One region of the Micromonospora xinjiangensis genome, then DNA from elsewhere that is predicted to be linked to it. Evidence: riboswitches for the same ligand, from Rfam matches in the RefSeq annotation. Region 1 holds a riboswitch; the other holds the start of a gene.
The links. A riboswitch is a leader RNA that binds a small molecule or an ion and turns the genes downstream of it on or off. The one in region 1 is predicted to bind thiamine pyrophosphate.
Positions count from the first base shown of each region.

Region 1 (7,713 bases):
CGGCGGCAGCGGCAGGACCGCGTCGACGCCCCGCGTGTTCTGCGCGGTCACCGCGGTGACGACGCTCGTGCCGTACGCCCCGAGTGCCGCGAAGACCTTGAGGTCGGCCTGGATGCCCGCTCCCCCACCGGAGTCGGACCCGGCGATGGTGAGGACGGTCGGTGGGGTCACGTGTCTCCTCCGATGCTCCCGTGCGAGGGCCATGGCCGGTCGGGCCCGCTCCGGACGGTCGGGCGAAACTCCGCCGCGGGCACGCTCGGCCGCGATCCCTCGGTGGGCGCGGTCGGCGGTGACCCCAGCGGGCGGCCCGCCGTCCGGTCGTGCCGGCTCGGTGCCGCCGGGCGCGGGGCCGCGTCGAAGGCGGCGGTCAACCTGCGGGCTGTCGTCGCCGGGTCTTCGGCGCGCATGATCGCGCCGAGTACGGCCACCCCGACGGCGCCGGCCCCCACGCACCGCCGCACCTGCCCGGGGGTCTCCACCCCGCCGAGGGCCAGGGCCGGGACGGGGCACCGCGCGATCAGCGCGGCGAGCCCGTCCGGGTGCAGGGGCGGGCCGTGGCCGGGTTTGGTCCGCGTGGGGTAGACGGGCGAGAGGGTGGCGTAGTCCTCGGTGGACAGCCGGCCCAGCTCCGTCTCGTCGTGGCAGGAGCGGCCGACCAGACCCAGGCGCGGGGGCGGATAGGGGCCGGCGGCGGGGAGGTGGACGGCGTCGCCGCCGAGCGGGTCGGGGCCGGCGACGATCAGCCTGCCGCCCGCTCCGGCGAGGATCGGGCGAAGGTCGGCGGCGAGGGCGGCGCGCTCGGCCCGAGGCAGGTCCTTCTCGCGCAGCACGACCCAGCGCACGCCCCCGGCCACCGCCGCCGCGACCACCTCCGTCACCGCCCCCCGGGCCTGCCACCGATCGGTGAGCAGGACAATCCCGGACGGCACCGTCGAGATCGTGGTGAGAAGGCGCCCTTCCAGCGGCCCTCCCGCACCGAGATCCGATGAGGCGTTCACAGCTCCGGCCTGCCCTCGTCCGGTGTGGAGGCGAGGGCGTGGTGCCGGCGGGGGATCCGACCGGCGCCGGCGGCCAGCCGCCCGGCCTCGACGGCGTACCGCATGGCGGTGGCCATCGCCACCGGATCGGCGGCCCTCGTCACCGCGCTGGCCAGCATCACCGCGTCGCAGCCCAGCTCCATGGCGAGGGCCGCGTCGGACGCGGTGCCGACGCCGGCGTCCAGGATCACCGACACGTCGACGCTCTGCCGGATGAGCCGGATGTGGTGCGGGTTGGTCACGCCGAGCCCCGACCCGATCGGCGCTCCCGCGGGCATGACGGCGGCGCAGCCCACGTCCGCGAGGCGCCGGGCGAGCACCGGGTCGTCACTGGTGTACGCCAGCACGGTGAACCCGTCGGCGGCCAGCTCCTCGGCGGCGCGCAGCAGCTCCACGCCGTCCGGGAGCAGGGTTCGCTCGTCGCCGATCACCTCCAGTTTGATCCAGTCGGTGTCGAACGCGTCCCGGGCCAGCCGGGCGACCTTGACGGCCTCGACGGCCGTGTAGCAGCCCGCCGTGTTGGGCAGCAGCCGTACGCCGCACCGGTCCAACAGGTCCAGCAGCCCGCCGCCCATACCGGGCGCGGTGTCCACCCGGCGCAGGGCCAGCGTGACCAGCTCGGTGCCGGACGCGCGGATGGCCTCCTCCAGCACGCGCAGGTTGGCCGCGCCGCCGGTGCCGAGGATGAGCCGCGAGGCGAGGGTGACCCCGCCGAGCTGGAAGCCCATGTCGCTCACCCGCCCTGGGCGGCGCTGAGCACCTCGACCCGGTCACCGTCGCGCAGCACCGTCGCCGGCCACCCGGTCCGTGGCACGACCTCACCGTTGACCGCGACCGCCACCCCGCGCTGCTGCGGGGTGACCTCGCGGACCAGGTCGGCCACCGTCGCACCGCCGGGCAGCGTCCGCCCGGCGCCGTTCACCGTCAGTTCCACGGGTTCCCCTCCTCCGTCTCGTCACGTCCACCGCCGCCACCGGCCGCGGTGCCGGCCCGCGCCGACCCGCCCGACACGGTCCCCACCGGCCCGCCCGGCACCGGCCCGGACGGCCCGCTTGACACGGACTCCGCCGAACCGGTCGGCCCGGAACCCGCCGGCCCGCCCGGTGCCGGCCCGGCCGAGCCGACCGGCGCGGAGCGTGCCGACACCGGGCCGGCCGACCGCGAGGCGGGCCGGTCGGTGAACCGGTCCGGCATGAACGGGGTGAGCAGCGGATCGGGCGGCCCTCCGGTCACCAGGTCGGCGACGAGATCGGCGGTGAGCGGGGTGAGCACGATGCCGTGCCGGTGGTGCCCGGTGGCCACCAGCACGTCGGGCCGGCCGGGCAGCGGGCCGATGATCGGGCCGTTGTCGGGTGTGCCGGGCCGCAGGCCGGCGGCCGTCTCGACGAGGTCGTACTCGGCCAGCTCCGGCACCAGGTCCACGGCGGCGCGGAGCAGCCGCAGCACCGCCCCGGCGGAGACGTCGGTGTCGCGGCGCTCCTCGACGGTGGCGCCGACCACGACCTCGCCGCCGTCCCGGGGCACCAGGTAGACCGGCTCGCCGTCGGCGTACCCCCGGATCACGTGCCGGAAGCACGGCGCGGCGCCGCCGGGCGCGCGCAGCCGGAGCACCTGCCCCTTCACGGGTCGGACCGGAAGCCCGGTGAGGGCGGCCGCACCGCAGCCGGCCGCCACCACCGTGACCGTGGCGTCCACATCGGCCAGGCGTGCGACGGGTGCGGGCACGAGCACCGCGCCGGCCCGCTCGGCGGCGGTGCGCAGCGCGGGGAGCAGCAGCCGCGGGTCGACCTGGTGATCGGTGGCCGCCAGCGCGCCGCCGCGCACCCGCGGGGCCAGCGCCGGCTCCCGGTCGCGCAGCTCGGAGGCGCGCAGCGGGGTCACCGGCAGCCCGAGATCACTCTGGTAGGCCCAGAGCCGCCGCGCCTCGGCGAGGTCGTCGGCGGTCAGCCCGACCAGGAGGGTGCCGTCGGTGCGGTAGCCGAGGGGCACGCCGGCCGCCTCGGCCAGGTCGGCGGCGAACGCCGGCCAGCGGGCGGCCGACTCCAGCAGCAGCCCGGTGAGTTCCCGCTCGCCGAAGTACGCCTCGGCGACCGGGGCGAGCATGCCGGCGGCGACCGCCGACGCCCCCGAGCCCGGGGCGGGGTCGTGCACGGTCACCCGCAGTCCACGGGCGGCGCAGCGCCAGGCGACGGCGAGGCCGATCGGCCCCGCACCCACCACCGCCACGTCCGCCCGGGCCACGTCGTCGTCAGGGGTCGACGTGGACCGGGCGCTCAGCACGTCAGCGCCGCGATCAGCTCGGTGGTGGCGCGGGCCGGATCGGCGGCGCCGGAGACGGCCCCGACCACGGCCACCCCGTACGCCCCGGCCGCGCGCAACGCCGGCACGCTCGCCGCGGTCACGCCGCCGATGGCGATCACGGGGACGGGGACCGCCTCGGCGACGGCCCGGACGCCCGCCGCGCCGATCGGCGGTGGCAGGCCCTCCTTGGTGGCCGTGGGATGACAGGGACCGACGCCCAGGTAGCCGGCGCCGGCGGCGACCGCGTCGGCGCCGGTGACCGGTTCGCGGGCGGTGGCGCCGAGCACGGCCATCGGGCCGAGCACCCGGCGGGCGGCGGCGACGGGCAGGTCGTCCGCGCCGACGTGCCCGCCGGCGGCACCGACCGCCAGCGCCACGTGCAGGCGGTCGTTGACCAGGCAGGTCGCCCCGTACGGGGCGCAGAGCGCGATCACCCGCTGGGCCAGGTCGTACGCCTCGCGGTCGGTGGCGGAGTCCTCGACCCGGACCTGCACGACCAGCTCCTCGCGGGCCGCCGTCAGAGCGGCCCGGACGACGGTGAGCGGATCACGCCCGGGTCGGGTGTCGGTGATGAGATGCAGTCGCCCCAGGGACGGCATGGCAACACTCCTCCCTGCGCCGGCATTACCCGGATCAGGTTCGACGGTCGGGGGCTACCAGCCCCCCTCTCAGCCCGGTGCACCGGGCTCCCGTGGGTCACGTGCCCGGTCACCGTACGACAGACCCGGTGGCCCTGCCAAGGTGAGCCGGGCGACAACCTCACCCGATGAGATCGGGCGGGCACTTCATGTGGTCCTGTTCGGATTGTCGCCCCGTGTTGCGAAACCGTTACCATCCGGCATCTTGCCGGACACGCATCAACCCGGATTAATTTGTTCAGCGATTCGACATAAATCATGGTGCGGACACCCTGGCCCGGTGCCCGCGCCGAGTCCACCCGGGACGGTCTTCGGCGAGCCGACCCCCGCGATCCCCTGTCCACCGCGACATAGGAGGCGGAGTGTCCCGCACTCGTCGTGCCCGAATACCGCTCACCGCGACCCTGCTCTCCCTCGCCGTCACCGCCACGGCCCTGCTCGGCGCACCGGCCGCGCAGGCGGCCCCGGCCGCCGCACCGGCCACCGCACGAGCCGCCGCGGCGACGGCCCTCACGCCGGCCACCGCGACCGCGCCCACGCCGGTGACGCAGGCCCTGCCCCAGGCGGCGCCCGCCGCCGACGAGCCCTTCTCGGTCCTGGTCTTCTCCAAGACGGCCGGGTTCCGCCACGACTCCATCCCCACCGGCATCGCCGCCATCCAGCAGCTCGGCGCGCAGCACGGGTTCACGGTGGACACCACCGAGGACGGCGGGGCCTTCACCGACGCGAACCTGGCGAGGTACCAGGCGGTCATCTGGCTCTCCACCACCGGCGACGTGCTCGACGGCGACCAGCAGGCGGCGTTCGAGCGCTACATCCAGGCCGGCGGCGGCTACGTGGGCGTCCACGCCGCGTCGGACACCGAGTACAGCTGGTCCTGGTACGGCGACCTGGTCGGCGCGTACTTCGCCAGCCACCCGGCCAACCAGCAGGCGACGGTCAAGGTCGAGGACCACGCCCACCCGTCGACCGCCGAGCTGCCGGCGCGGTGGTCGCGGTTCGACGAGTGGTACAACTACCAGACCAACCCGCGTCCCGACGTGCACGTGCTGGCCAGCCTCGACGAGACCAGCTACTCGCCGGGCGCGGGCGCGATGGGCGCCGATCACCCGATCGCCTGGTGCCAGGACTTCGACGGCGGCCGTTCCTGGTACACGGGCGGCGGCCACACCCGCGAGTCGTACGCGGAGCCGGAGTTCCTCACCCACCTGCTGGGTGGCATCCGGACCGCGGCCGGCGTGGCGGGCGCGGACTGCGGCGCCTCGCTGACCGCCAGCTTCGAGAAGGTCACGCTCGACAGCAACACGAGCAACCCGATGGAGCTGGACGTCGCCCCCGACGGGCGGGTCTTCTACGTCGAGCGCGACGGGCGGGTGCAGATCGTGAAGCCGGACACCGGCAACACGGTCACCGCCGTCGACCTGGACGTCTTCACCGGCAACGAGGACGGCCTCATCGGCATCCGGCTCGACCCGGACTTCGCCACGAACAACTGGGTCTACCTCTACTACGCCCCGAACGACGGCATCGCCCGCAACCTGCTGTCCCGGTTCACCGTGACCGGCGACACCATCGACCCGGCCAGCGAGAAGCAGGTCCTGCGGGTCGACACGCAGCGCAACACGTGCTGCCACGCGGGCGGGAGCATGGTCTTCGACTCGGCCGGCAACCTCTACCTGGCCACCGGGGACAACACCAACCCGTTCGAGTCGAACGCGTTCACCCCGATCGACGAGCGGCCGGGGCGCGCGGACTTCGACGCCCAGCGCACCTCCGGCAACACCAACGACCTGCGTGGCAAGGTCATCCGGATCCACCCGGAGGACGACGGGACCTACACGGTGCCGAGCGGCAACCTCTTCCCGCCCGGCACGGAGAAGACCCGGCCGGAGATCTACGCGATGGGCTTCCGCAACCCGTTCCGGATCGGCATCGACCCGGCCACGGACACGCTCTACGTCGCCGACTACGGCCCCGACGCCAGCGCCGCCAACCCGGACCGGGGGCCCGAGGGCACGGTGGAGTGGAACATCGTGGGCGCCCCCGGCAACTACGGCTGGCCGTACTGCACCGGGGCGAACTACGCCTACAACGACTACCAGTTCCCGTCCGGCCCGAGCGGCGCGAAGTTCAACTGCGCGGCGCCGGTGAACGACTCCCCCAACAACACCGGCCTCACCCAGCTGCCGCCGGCGATCCCGGCCACCGTCGACTACGACTACAGCGGCAACCCGCGCTTCCCCGAGATCGGGGGCGGTGGCGCGCCGATGGGCGGCCCGGTCTACCGGTACGACGCCGACCTGGACTCCGACCGGAAGTGGCCGGCCTACTACGACGGCAAGGCGCTCTTCGGCGAGTGGAACCAGTCGAAGATGTACACGATGCAGGTGACCGACGACGGCAAGTCGCTGGTCGACATCAACCAGATCCTCACCGGGATGACGATGCTCCGGCCGATGGACTTCGAGTTCGGTCCGGACGGCGCGCTCTACCTCATCGAGTGGGGCAGCGGCTTCGGCGGCAACAACGACAACTCCGGTGTCTACCGGATCGACTACATCGCCGGCGACCGGGCGCCGATCGCGGTGGCGAGCGGCGAGCCGACCTCCGGCCCGGCGCCGCTGACCGTGGCGTTCTCCAGCGCCGGTTCCCGTGACCCGGACGGCGGAACGCTCACGTACGCGTGGGCGTTCGGCGACGGGCAGACCTCCACCGAGGCGAACCCGACGCACACGTACGCCGAGGCCGGGACGTACACCGCGCAGCTCACCGTCACCAACCCGAAGGGGCGGACGGCGGTGGCGAACGTGCCGGTCACCGTGGGCAACACCGCCCCGACCGTGAAGATCGAGTTCCCGCCGGACGGCGGCTTCTTCGACTGGGGCGACCAGGTCCGCTACACGGTGAAGGTCACCGACCCCGAGGACGGTGAGATCGACTGCGACCGGGTCCAGCTCCAGGTGCTGCTCGGTCACGACGAGCACGCCCACCCGCTGGAGCAGCACACCGGCTGCACCGGGGTGGTCCAGACGTCGCTCGCCTCCGGGCACGGCGCCGAGGCGAACGTCTTCGCCGTCTTCGAGGCGACGTACACGGACCTCGGCGGCGCCGCGGGCGCCGGGCCGCTCACCGGCCGGGCCATCGAGCAGCTCCAGCCGAAGCGCAAGCAGGCCGAGTACTTCACGGCCACCGGTCGCGCGCCGGGCAGCACCGGCGGCGGGGACCCGGGCGTGCAGCGGGAGACCACCGGTGACACCGCCGGCGGCGGCCAGAACATCGGGTTCATCGAGGACGGCGACTGGTGGTCGCTCTCCCCGGCGGACCTCACCAACATCACGTCGATCCGCTTCCGGGCGGCGTCGGCGACCACCGGCGGCCGGATCGACGTCCGGGCCGGCGCGGTCGACGGCCCGCTCGTCGCCCAGGCCACCGTGCCCGGCACCGGGGCCTGGCAGACGTACACGGACGTGACCGCGCCGGTCACCGGCCCGGCCACGGGCACGCTCTACTTCATCGCGAAGGACCCGGGTGGCGGCGCGGGCTCGCTGCTCAACGTCAACTGGATGGACTTCGTCGGTCGGGGCGTCACCGAGAACGCGCCGCCGGTGGTCACCGCCACCGCCACCCCGACCACCGGCACCGCGCCGCTGACCGTCGCCTTCGACGGCACGGCCACCGACGCGGAGGGGGACACGCCGCTGGCGTACGCCTGGGACTTCGGTGACGGGGGCTCGGCG
Region 1 covers NZ_JAXCFO010000002.1:524,963-532,675, reverse strand. The annotation lists gene thiD (bifunctional hydroxymethylpyrimidine kinase/phosphomethylpyrimidine kinase) at 1-171, opposite strand, end outside; partial or broken gene SM573_RS09375 (thiamine phosphate synthase) at 351-938, opposite strand; gene SM573_RS09370 (thiazole synthase) at 995-1,765, opposite strand; gene thiS (sulfur carrier protein ThiS) at 1,771-1,971, opposite strand; gene thiO (glycine oxidase ThiO) at 1,962-3,314, opposite strand; gene thiE (thiamine phosphate synthase) at 3,311-3,937, opposite strand; TPP riboswitch at 3,932-4,040, opposite strand; gene SM573_RS09350 (ThuA domain-containing protein) at 4,339-7,713, shown strand, end outside.

Region 2 (7,713 bases), on a different contig from region 1:
TTCTCCAGGCCGCGCAGGCCGAGGAAGGCGTTGCGCCGCTCGATCGTGATGCCGTCCGCGTCACCGTCGACGACGAACGCGGTGATCCCGCCGCGCCGCCCCTCGGCCGCCGGCACCCGCGCCATCACCACCAGCAGGGTGGCCACCGTGCCGTTCGTCGCCCAGAGCTTCACCCCGTTGAGCCGGTAGCCGGTGCCGTCCTCGGTCGGCTCGGCGGTGGTGGCCAGCCGCGCGGGGTCGGAGCCCACGTCCGGCTCGGTGAGCAGGAACGCGGAGACCTCACCGGCGGCCAGCCGGGGCAGGAAGCGCTGCTTCTGCTCGGCGGTGCCGAACATCTTCAGCGGCTGCGGCACACCGATGGACTGGTGGGCGGAGAGCAGCGCGCCGATCGCCGGGCTGACCGAACCGGCGAGCATCAGGGCCCGGCAGTACTGGAGGTTGCTGAGCCCCAGGCCGCCGTACCCGCGGTCGATCTTCATCCCGAACGCGCCGAGGCGGGCCAGCCCGTGGAACACCTCGTCGGGGATGCGCGCGTCCCGCTCGATCGCCTCGCCGTCCACCTCGGTGACCAGGTAGTCCCGCAGCCGGGTGAGGAACTCCTCGGCCCGGGCGTCCTCGTCGGCGTCGGACCGTGGCCACGGGTCGATCAGGTCGAGCCGGAACCGGCCGAGGAAGAGTTCCTTGCCGAAGCTGGGACGGTCCCAGGTGGACTCCCGGGCCGCCTCGGCGACCTGGCGGGCCTCCTTCTCGGAGACGTGCCCCGCCTCCGTCGGCAGCGGGGCGGCGACGCCGCCGCCGGTGTCGGGTCGCTCCGGAACGCCGCCGGACTCGTCCGGCGCGGGTCGGCTGTTCTGCGTCGTGGTCACGGCTGCCCCCTCGAACCTCGGTCCGCTGCGTCAACGTGCTCGACAAACGCCACGCTACCCCCGGGTGTTACCCAGGGGTAGCTCTCGGTGAAGATCGAGTTTCGGCGATCGTCGGATCGTGGACCGGTTCGGGCGGGAGTCAGTCGCCGGTGAGCGTACGGGGGTCGTCGTCCTCGTCGTCGATGTCGTCGTCGCCCCAGTTGCGTCGCGCGAACGGCAGCAGCGCCCAGAACGTCAGGAACCAGACGCCGGTGAGCGCGCTCAGCAGGAACGCGATCGGGCGGTCCAGGACGAAGTCGGTGATCAGCAGCACCGCGCTGACCATCGAGACCAGCATGAAGGCCAACCCACCGCTGGCCATCTTGTGGGCGAACCGGACCAGCTCCGGCTTGCGGCCTTGCCGGAACAGCGCCCGGTGGAACGCCACCGGCGAGATGATCAGCGCGGTGGCGGCCGCCGCGGACAGCAGCGCCACGACGTAGACGTCCTTCTGGAAGGCGGTCGTCCGGGTGAAGCCGTTGCTGAACGGCAGCGTCAGCAGGAAGGCGAAGAGGATCTGCACCCCGGTCTGCGCCACCCGCAGTTCCTGGAGCAGATCGGCGAAGTTGCGCTGCCAGCGTTGCTTCTCGGTCTCCTTGGACACGCGCTACCTCCGCTCCGAACGCTACTGCCGGCGGGTCCCGGCCGCCGGCAGCAACGCCAATGCCCGATCACCCGTCGCGTGAAACCGACTCACGACGGGGTCGGGCGCCCGCGGTCAGGCGCCGCGACGGATGCGCCCGGCGTACCGGGCCTCGAGCGCGTTGTTGTGCTCGTCGCCGCCCGCGATGTTCGCCGAGAGGTAGACCGGGGGCCGCTCCCCCGCGGCGAGCAGTCGGGCCACCACCTCGACGGTGATCTGCTGCGCGAGCAGGGCCGCCGTGATCGAGGAGACCGCGCCGACGGCGCCGCCGCCCGGCAGCGGCAGCGTGGCGTCACCGTACGGGGCGCCGTTGTCGAGCACCACGTCGGCGAAGTCGGCGAGCTTGCGCCCGGACGGGTGCCGGGACGTCATCTGGCCGGAGTGCTGGGCCGAGGTGATGGCGATCAGGGCGTGCCCGTGCTTCTTCACGATCGACGCGAACTCCACCATCGCGCCGTTCACACCGGAGTTGGAGGCGAGCACGAAGACGTCCTGCGGGCGGACCGGGGCCAGCTCGTAGAGACGGTGCGCCACCTCGGGCTCGCGTTCGAGCTTCGGACCGAGCACGTCGGCCGGCGCGCCGCCGACCAGCACCAGGTCGCGAAGGGCGATCCGGTTGGTGGGAACCAGCCCGCCGGCCCGGCCGGCGATCTCCATCGCCAGCGCCTCGGAGTGGCCGGTGCCGAAGGCGTGCACCACCCCGTCGGCGCGTACCGCCTCGGCGATCAGGTCGGCGGCGCGGGTCACCGCCGCGCGCTGGCTCGTGGCCACCCGGTTCATCGTCTCGGTCACCACCGTCAGGTAGCTCTCGGCGCTCAGCGTCATTCGCTCCTCCGTCCCGTGCTCGTCGTCCGGCCGACCCGTGCGCGGCCGGCCGCCTGTCCCCCGCCGCTCAGGCCGTCCCACCGACCCGGGCCAGGATCGCCTCGGCCAGCGCCCCCGGCGCCTCGTCCGGGATCCAGTGGCTCACACCGGCCAGCTCCACGAAGCGGTAGTCGCCAGTGACGTGCCCGGCGCACGCCTCGGCGGCGGCGCGCCCGATCGCGCTGTCCCGGTCGCTCCAGACGAAGGTGGTGGGCACGCTCACCGGCCCGACCGCGCGCAGGTCGGCGCCCGACATCGCCCGGTACCAGTTCAGCGCCCCGGTCAGGGCGCCCGGCTCCCGCATCGGCTCCGCGTACGACGCCACCCGGGTGGCGTCGCCCACCCCGGAGAGCAGCCGGCGCAGCGCCACCGCGCGCATCGCGAGCAGCACCGTCTCGGCCTTGCCCGGCTGGCGGAACAGGGCCATGTACGACGAGCGCAGCTTCTGCCGCGGGTCGTGCGCGAGCGCGTGCGCCATGGCGGCCGGGTGCGGCACCGAGACCGCGGTGAGCGTACGGACCCGACGGGGGTGGGCCGCGGCCACCGCCCAGGCGACCACCGCACCCCAGTCGTGGCCGACGAGGTGTGCCGCCTCCACGTCCAGCGCGTCGAGCAGCGCCACCGCGTCGGCCACCAGCTCCGGCAGCCGGTAGGCCCCGACCTCGGTCGGTCGGGCACCGGGCGAGTAGCCGCGCTGGTCCGGCGCGTACGTGCGCAGCCCGGCCGCGTGCAGGACCGGCGTCACCTCGTCCCACTCCCCGCCGTGCTGCGGGAAACCGTGCAGCAACAGTGCGGGCGCACCGCCCGCCGGGCCGCCGGCGCGTACCGCGAACTCCAGACCCCGGGCGTCGATGCGCATGATCGGCAGCCTACCCAGGTCGGGCGGCATCGCCTGTCCCCGCCGGCGGTGCTAGCGTCATGCGTACCAACTTCACATCCGACAGGGGAGCGCACAGCGCTGAGAGTGCGGGCACGCCCGCAGACCCTCGAACCTGATCTGGGTAATGCCAGCGCAGGGAGTTCGGTCGACCTCCAGCCGCGCCGCCGTCCGGTGACACCGGGCGCGGCGTGCGTCTTCTCCTGGTTCCTCTGGTCGAACTGGGAGTGATCACATGGCAACCACCGACAGCAACCGTTGGCGGACGATCGACATCGTCGTCGCGTCCGTGATCGCCGTCGCCTTCGGCGTCATCTTCTGGGCCTGGAACCTGGTCTGGAGTGCCACGGACGCCGCCTTCGCCTTCTTCCCGCCGGCGCAGACGCTGATCTACGGGGTGTGGCTCGTCCCGGCCGTGCTGGGTGGCCTGGTCATCCGCAAGCCCGGCGCCGCCCTCTACTGCGAGACGGTGGCCGCGATCCTCTCCGCCCTGCTGGGCAGCCAGTGGGCGAGCATCACGATCGTCCAGGGCCTGATGCAGGGCGTGGGCGCCGAGCTGGCCTTCGCGGCGTTCCGCTACCGCTCGTTCCGGCTGCCGGCGGCCCTGCTGGCCGGGGCGCTCACCGGCATCAGCGCGGCGATCTTCGACTTCGTCTACTGGAACGTCGAGACGGACCTGACCAGCTACCGGATCCCGTACGCGCTGCTGACCGTGGTGAGCGCCACGGTGGTGGCCGGCGTCGGTGGCTGGGCGCTGACCCGTGCCCTGGCGAACACCGGCGTCCTGGACCGCTTCCCCGCCGGCCGCCAACGCACCGCCATCTGACCCTCCGCCCCCGTTGATCAGGAGGTTTGCGTCAACGAGGGCCGCGACCCTGACGCAAACCTCTTGATCATGCGGCCCAGGCCGGGAGGAGGTGTGTCATGAGCGCGGTGACGTTGCGGGGGTTCGGGTGGCGGCACGCCGGGCGCAAGCGCTGGGCGGTACGCGGCGTGGACCTGCGGATCGAGAGCGGCGAGCGGGTGCTGCTGCTCGGCCCCTCCGGCGCCGGCAAGAGCACTCTGCTGGCCGCGCTCGCCGGGCTGCTGCCGGAGGACTCCGGGGAGCAGGAGGGCACCGTCGAGATCGACGGACTCGACCCCCGCAAGGGGCGGGAGCGGGTCGGCGTCGTCTTCCAGGACCCGGAGAGCCAACTGGTGATGGCCCGCTGCGGCGACGACGTCGCGTTCGGGCTGGAGAACCGGGGCGTGCCGGGCGACGAGATCTGGTCCCGGGTCGACGAGGCGCTGCGCCGGGTCGGCTTCCCGTACCACCGCGACCGGCCCACCGCCGCGCTCTCCGGCGGCGAGCAGCAGCGGCTCGCCCTGGCCGGGGCGCTCGCCCTGCGGCCGGGCCTGCTGCTGCTCGACGAGCCGACCGCCAACCTGGACCCGGCCGGCGCCGCGCTGGTCCGCTCGGCCGTCGCCGCCGCGCTGGACGCCGACACCACGCTCATCCTCGTCGAGCACCGGGTGGCCGAGGCGTTGCCGCTGGTCGACCGGGTGGTCGTGCTGGAGCCCGGTGGCGGCGTCCGCGCCGACGGCAGCCCCGCGGGGGTCTTCGAGACGCACGGCGACGCGCTCGCCGCCGAGGGGGTGTGGGTGCCGGGCCGCACGGTGGCGCCGCGCCGCGCCGCCACCGCCCCCGGTCCCCTGTTGCTCACCGCCGACCGGCTCGGCCTCCCGCCCCGCCTGGCCGCCACCGACCTGAACGTACGCGCCGGCGAGGCGCTCGCCGTGCTCGGCCCGAACGGGGCCGGGAAGTCCACCCTGGCCCTGCTGCTCGGCGGGCTGCTCAGGCCCGGCACCGGCCGGGTGACGGCGAGCCCGGACCTGGCCGGCCGGGACGCCCGCACCGCACCGCACCGTTGGCGCGCCCCGGCCCTGGCCACCCGGATCGGCTCGGTCTTCCAGGACCCCGAGCACCAGTTCGTCACCACCACCGTCTTCGACGAGCTGGCCCTCGGACCACGCCGGACCGGCCGCCCCGAGGCGGAGGTGCGCTCCACCGTGGCCGACCTGCTCGACCGGCTGCGGCTGACCACGCTCGCCGCCGCCAACCCGTACACCCTCTCCGGCGGCGAGGCGCGGCGGCTCAGTGTCGCGACCGCCCTGGCCACCGCCCCCCGGCTGCTGGTCTGCGACGAGCCCACGTTCGGCCAGGACCGGCGCACGTGGCTGGAGCTGGTGGACCTCTTCGCCGGCCTGCGCGACGCCGGGCACGGCGTGGTCACCGTCACCCACGACGCGGAGTTCGTCGCCGCGCTGGCCGACCGGCAGGTCACCCTGGCACGACCACGGCGGGGCCCCGAGGACGCCGCACCGCCGGCCAACCCCGGGGAGCAGCCGTGATCAGCCTCGAACCGGTCGCGGTGCCGGGAGCGCCCCTGGCCCGGCGCAACCCGGTGGCGAAGCTGGCCGCCGCGCTGCTCTTCTCGTTCGTCCTGGTCGCCACGCTCGACCCGGTGGCACCGGCGATCGCCATCGCCGTCGAGTTGGCCCTGCTGCCGCTCTTCGGTGTGCGCTACCGGGTGCTGGCCCGCCGGGCCTGGCCGTTGCTGGCGAGCGCCCTCGGCATCGTCGTCACCCTCGTGCTCTTCGCGGCCGAGCGCTCCGGGCGGGTGCTGGTCGAGGCCGGCCCGGTCGTGGTCACCTCGGGCGTGCTGCTCACCGCGCTCGGCCTCGTGCTGCGGATGTTCGCGGTGGCGCTGCCCGGCGTGATCGTGTTCGCCACCACCGACCCGACCGACCTGGCCGACGCGCTGATCCAGAACGCGAAGGCGCCCGCCCGGTTCGCGATCGGCGCGCTGGCGGCGTTCCGGCTGGTGCCGCTGCTCGGGCAGGAGTGGCAGGCACTGAGCATGGCCCGCCGGGCACGCGGCGTCGACGCCGGGCGCAACCCGGTGGCGAAGCTCCGGCTCTTCGTCTCGACCGCGTTCGCCCTGCTGGTGGGCGCGATCCGCCGGGGCACCCGGCTCGCGGTCGCCATGGACGCGCGGGGCTTCGACTCCGGCACTGCGCGTACGGTCGCCCGCCGGCAACGGTTCACCACCGGCGACACCCTCCTGGTGGCGGGCGCGGTGGCCCTGGCCGCCGCCGCGCTGACCGTGAGCGTGCTCCTCGGCACCTTCCGCCCCCTGGTCGGTTGAGTCGGCGCGGCCCGCGACGCAGACATGCTCGGAGGCGCATGTTCGCATGTGCGCCTCGCGCGGGACACGCGCTGTTCCCCTGGCGGGACGAGATTGTCCGGCGGACAACTCTCCTGATCAGACTGGAGCAGCACATGGGCCACGGCCACGCGCACCATCACGATCACGACTCGGCAGCCGGCGGCGACGTACCCCCGGCGCTGGACCTCGGCGTCCCGGACGCGGAACTCGCGCCCGCCGACCTCAGCCGGCGCGGCTTCCTGCGCAGCGCCGGCCTGCTGGGCGCCGGCGCGGCCACCACCGTGCTGGCCAGCGGCACCCCGGCCTTCGCGGGGGACCACGACCACGGGCCCGGCGGCGACCACGGCCGCACCGGCGAGTTCCAGTGGCTGGCCGGTGACCACCACATCCACACCCAGTACAGCTCGGACGCGATGTACCGGGTGGTCGACCAGGCTCGCCACGCCCGGGCGTACGGGCTGGACTGGATGGTCGTGACCGACCACGGCAGCGCCGCGCACGCCAAGATCGGCGTGGAGAAGGTGAACCCGGACATCGTCGCCGCCCGCGGCCAGCTCAAGGACCTGCTGATCTACCAGGGCCTGGAGTGGAACATCCCCGCCGCCGAGCACGCCACCGTCTTCGTCCACCCGGGACGCAACGAGGTCGCCGTCCTCAAGGAGTTCGAGAACGCCTTCGACGGCAGCGTCAGGAACGCGGGCGACTCCACCCCGGCCAACGAGGCGCTCGCCATCGCCGGCATCAAGTTCCTCGGCGAGGCGGTGCGCCGGCGCCGGGTCGAGGGCGCGCTCTTCCTCGCGAACCACCCGGCCCGCCGCGGCATCGACTCGCCGCACGAGATCCGCGCCTGGCGGGACGCCGACCCGACCGTGGCGATCGGCATGGAGGGCGCCCCCGGTCACCAGGCCGCCGGCCTGCCGGGCGGCGGGCGCAACCGCGGCTACTACGACAACAACCCGTCCGCCGCGTCGTTCCCCGGCTACCCGCTGGAGAGCTACCGCACCTGGGGCGGCTTCGACTGGATGACCTCCACCGTCGGCGGCCTCTGGGACAGCCTCCTCGCCGAGGGCCGGGCGTGGTGGATCAGCGCCAACTCCGACTCGCACGTCAACTACCTGGACACCGCCCAGCGGGGGCCCGACGGCGACTTCGACCGCAACGGCAGGCACGACGACCCGGTGTACGGGCCGCTGCTCACCACGGCCGGCGACTACT
Region 2 covers NZ_JAXCFO010000013.1:9,694-17,406, forward strand. The annotation lists gene SM573_RS29205 (acyl-CoA dehydrogenase family protein) at 1-866, opposite strand, end outside; gene SM573_RS29210 (DUF6328 family protein) at 1,006-1,509, opposite strand; gene SM573_RS29215 (sugar isomerase domain-containing protein) at 1,624-2,373, opposite strand; gene SM573_RS29220 (alpha/beta fold hydrolase) at 2,441-3,271, opposite strand; TPP riboswitch at 3,345-3,449, shown strand; gene SM573_RS29225 (ECF transporter S component) at 3,525-4,115, shown strand; gene SM573_RS29230 (ABC transporter ATP-binding protein) at 4,214-5,680, shown strand; gene SM573_RS29235 (energy-coupling factor transporter transmembrane component T family protein) at 5,677-6,477, shown strand; gene SM573_RS29240 (PHP domain-containing protein) at 6,612-7,713, shown strand, end outside.
Region 2: it holds a riboswitch for thiamine pyrophosphate, as region 1 does, so the genes downstream of both, SM573_RS29225 (ECF transporter S component) here and thiE (thiamine phosphate synthase) in region 1, are expected to answer to the same signal.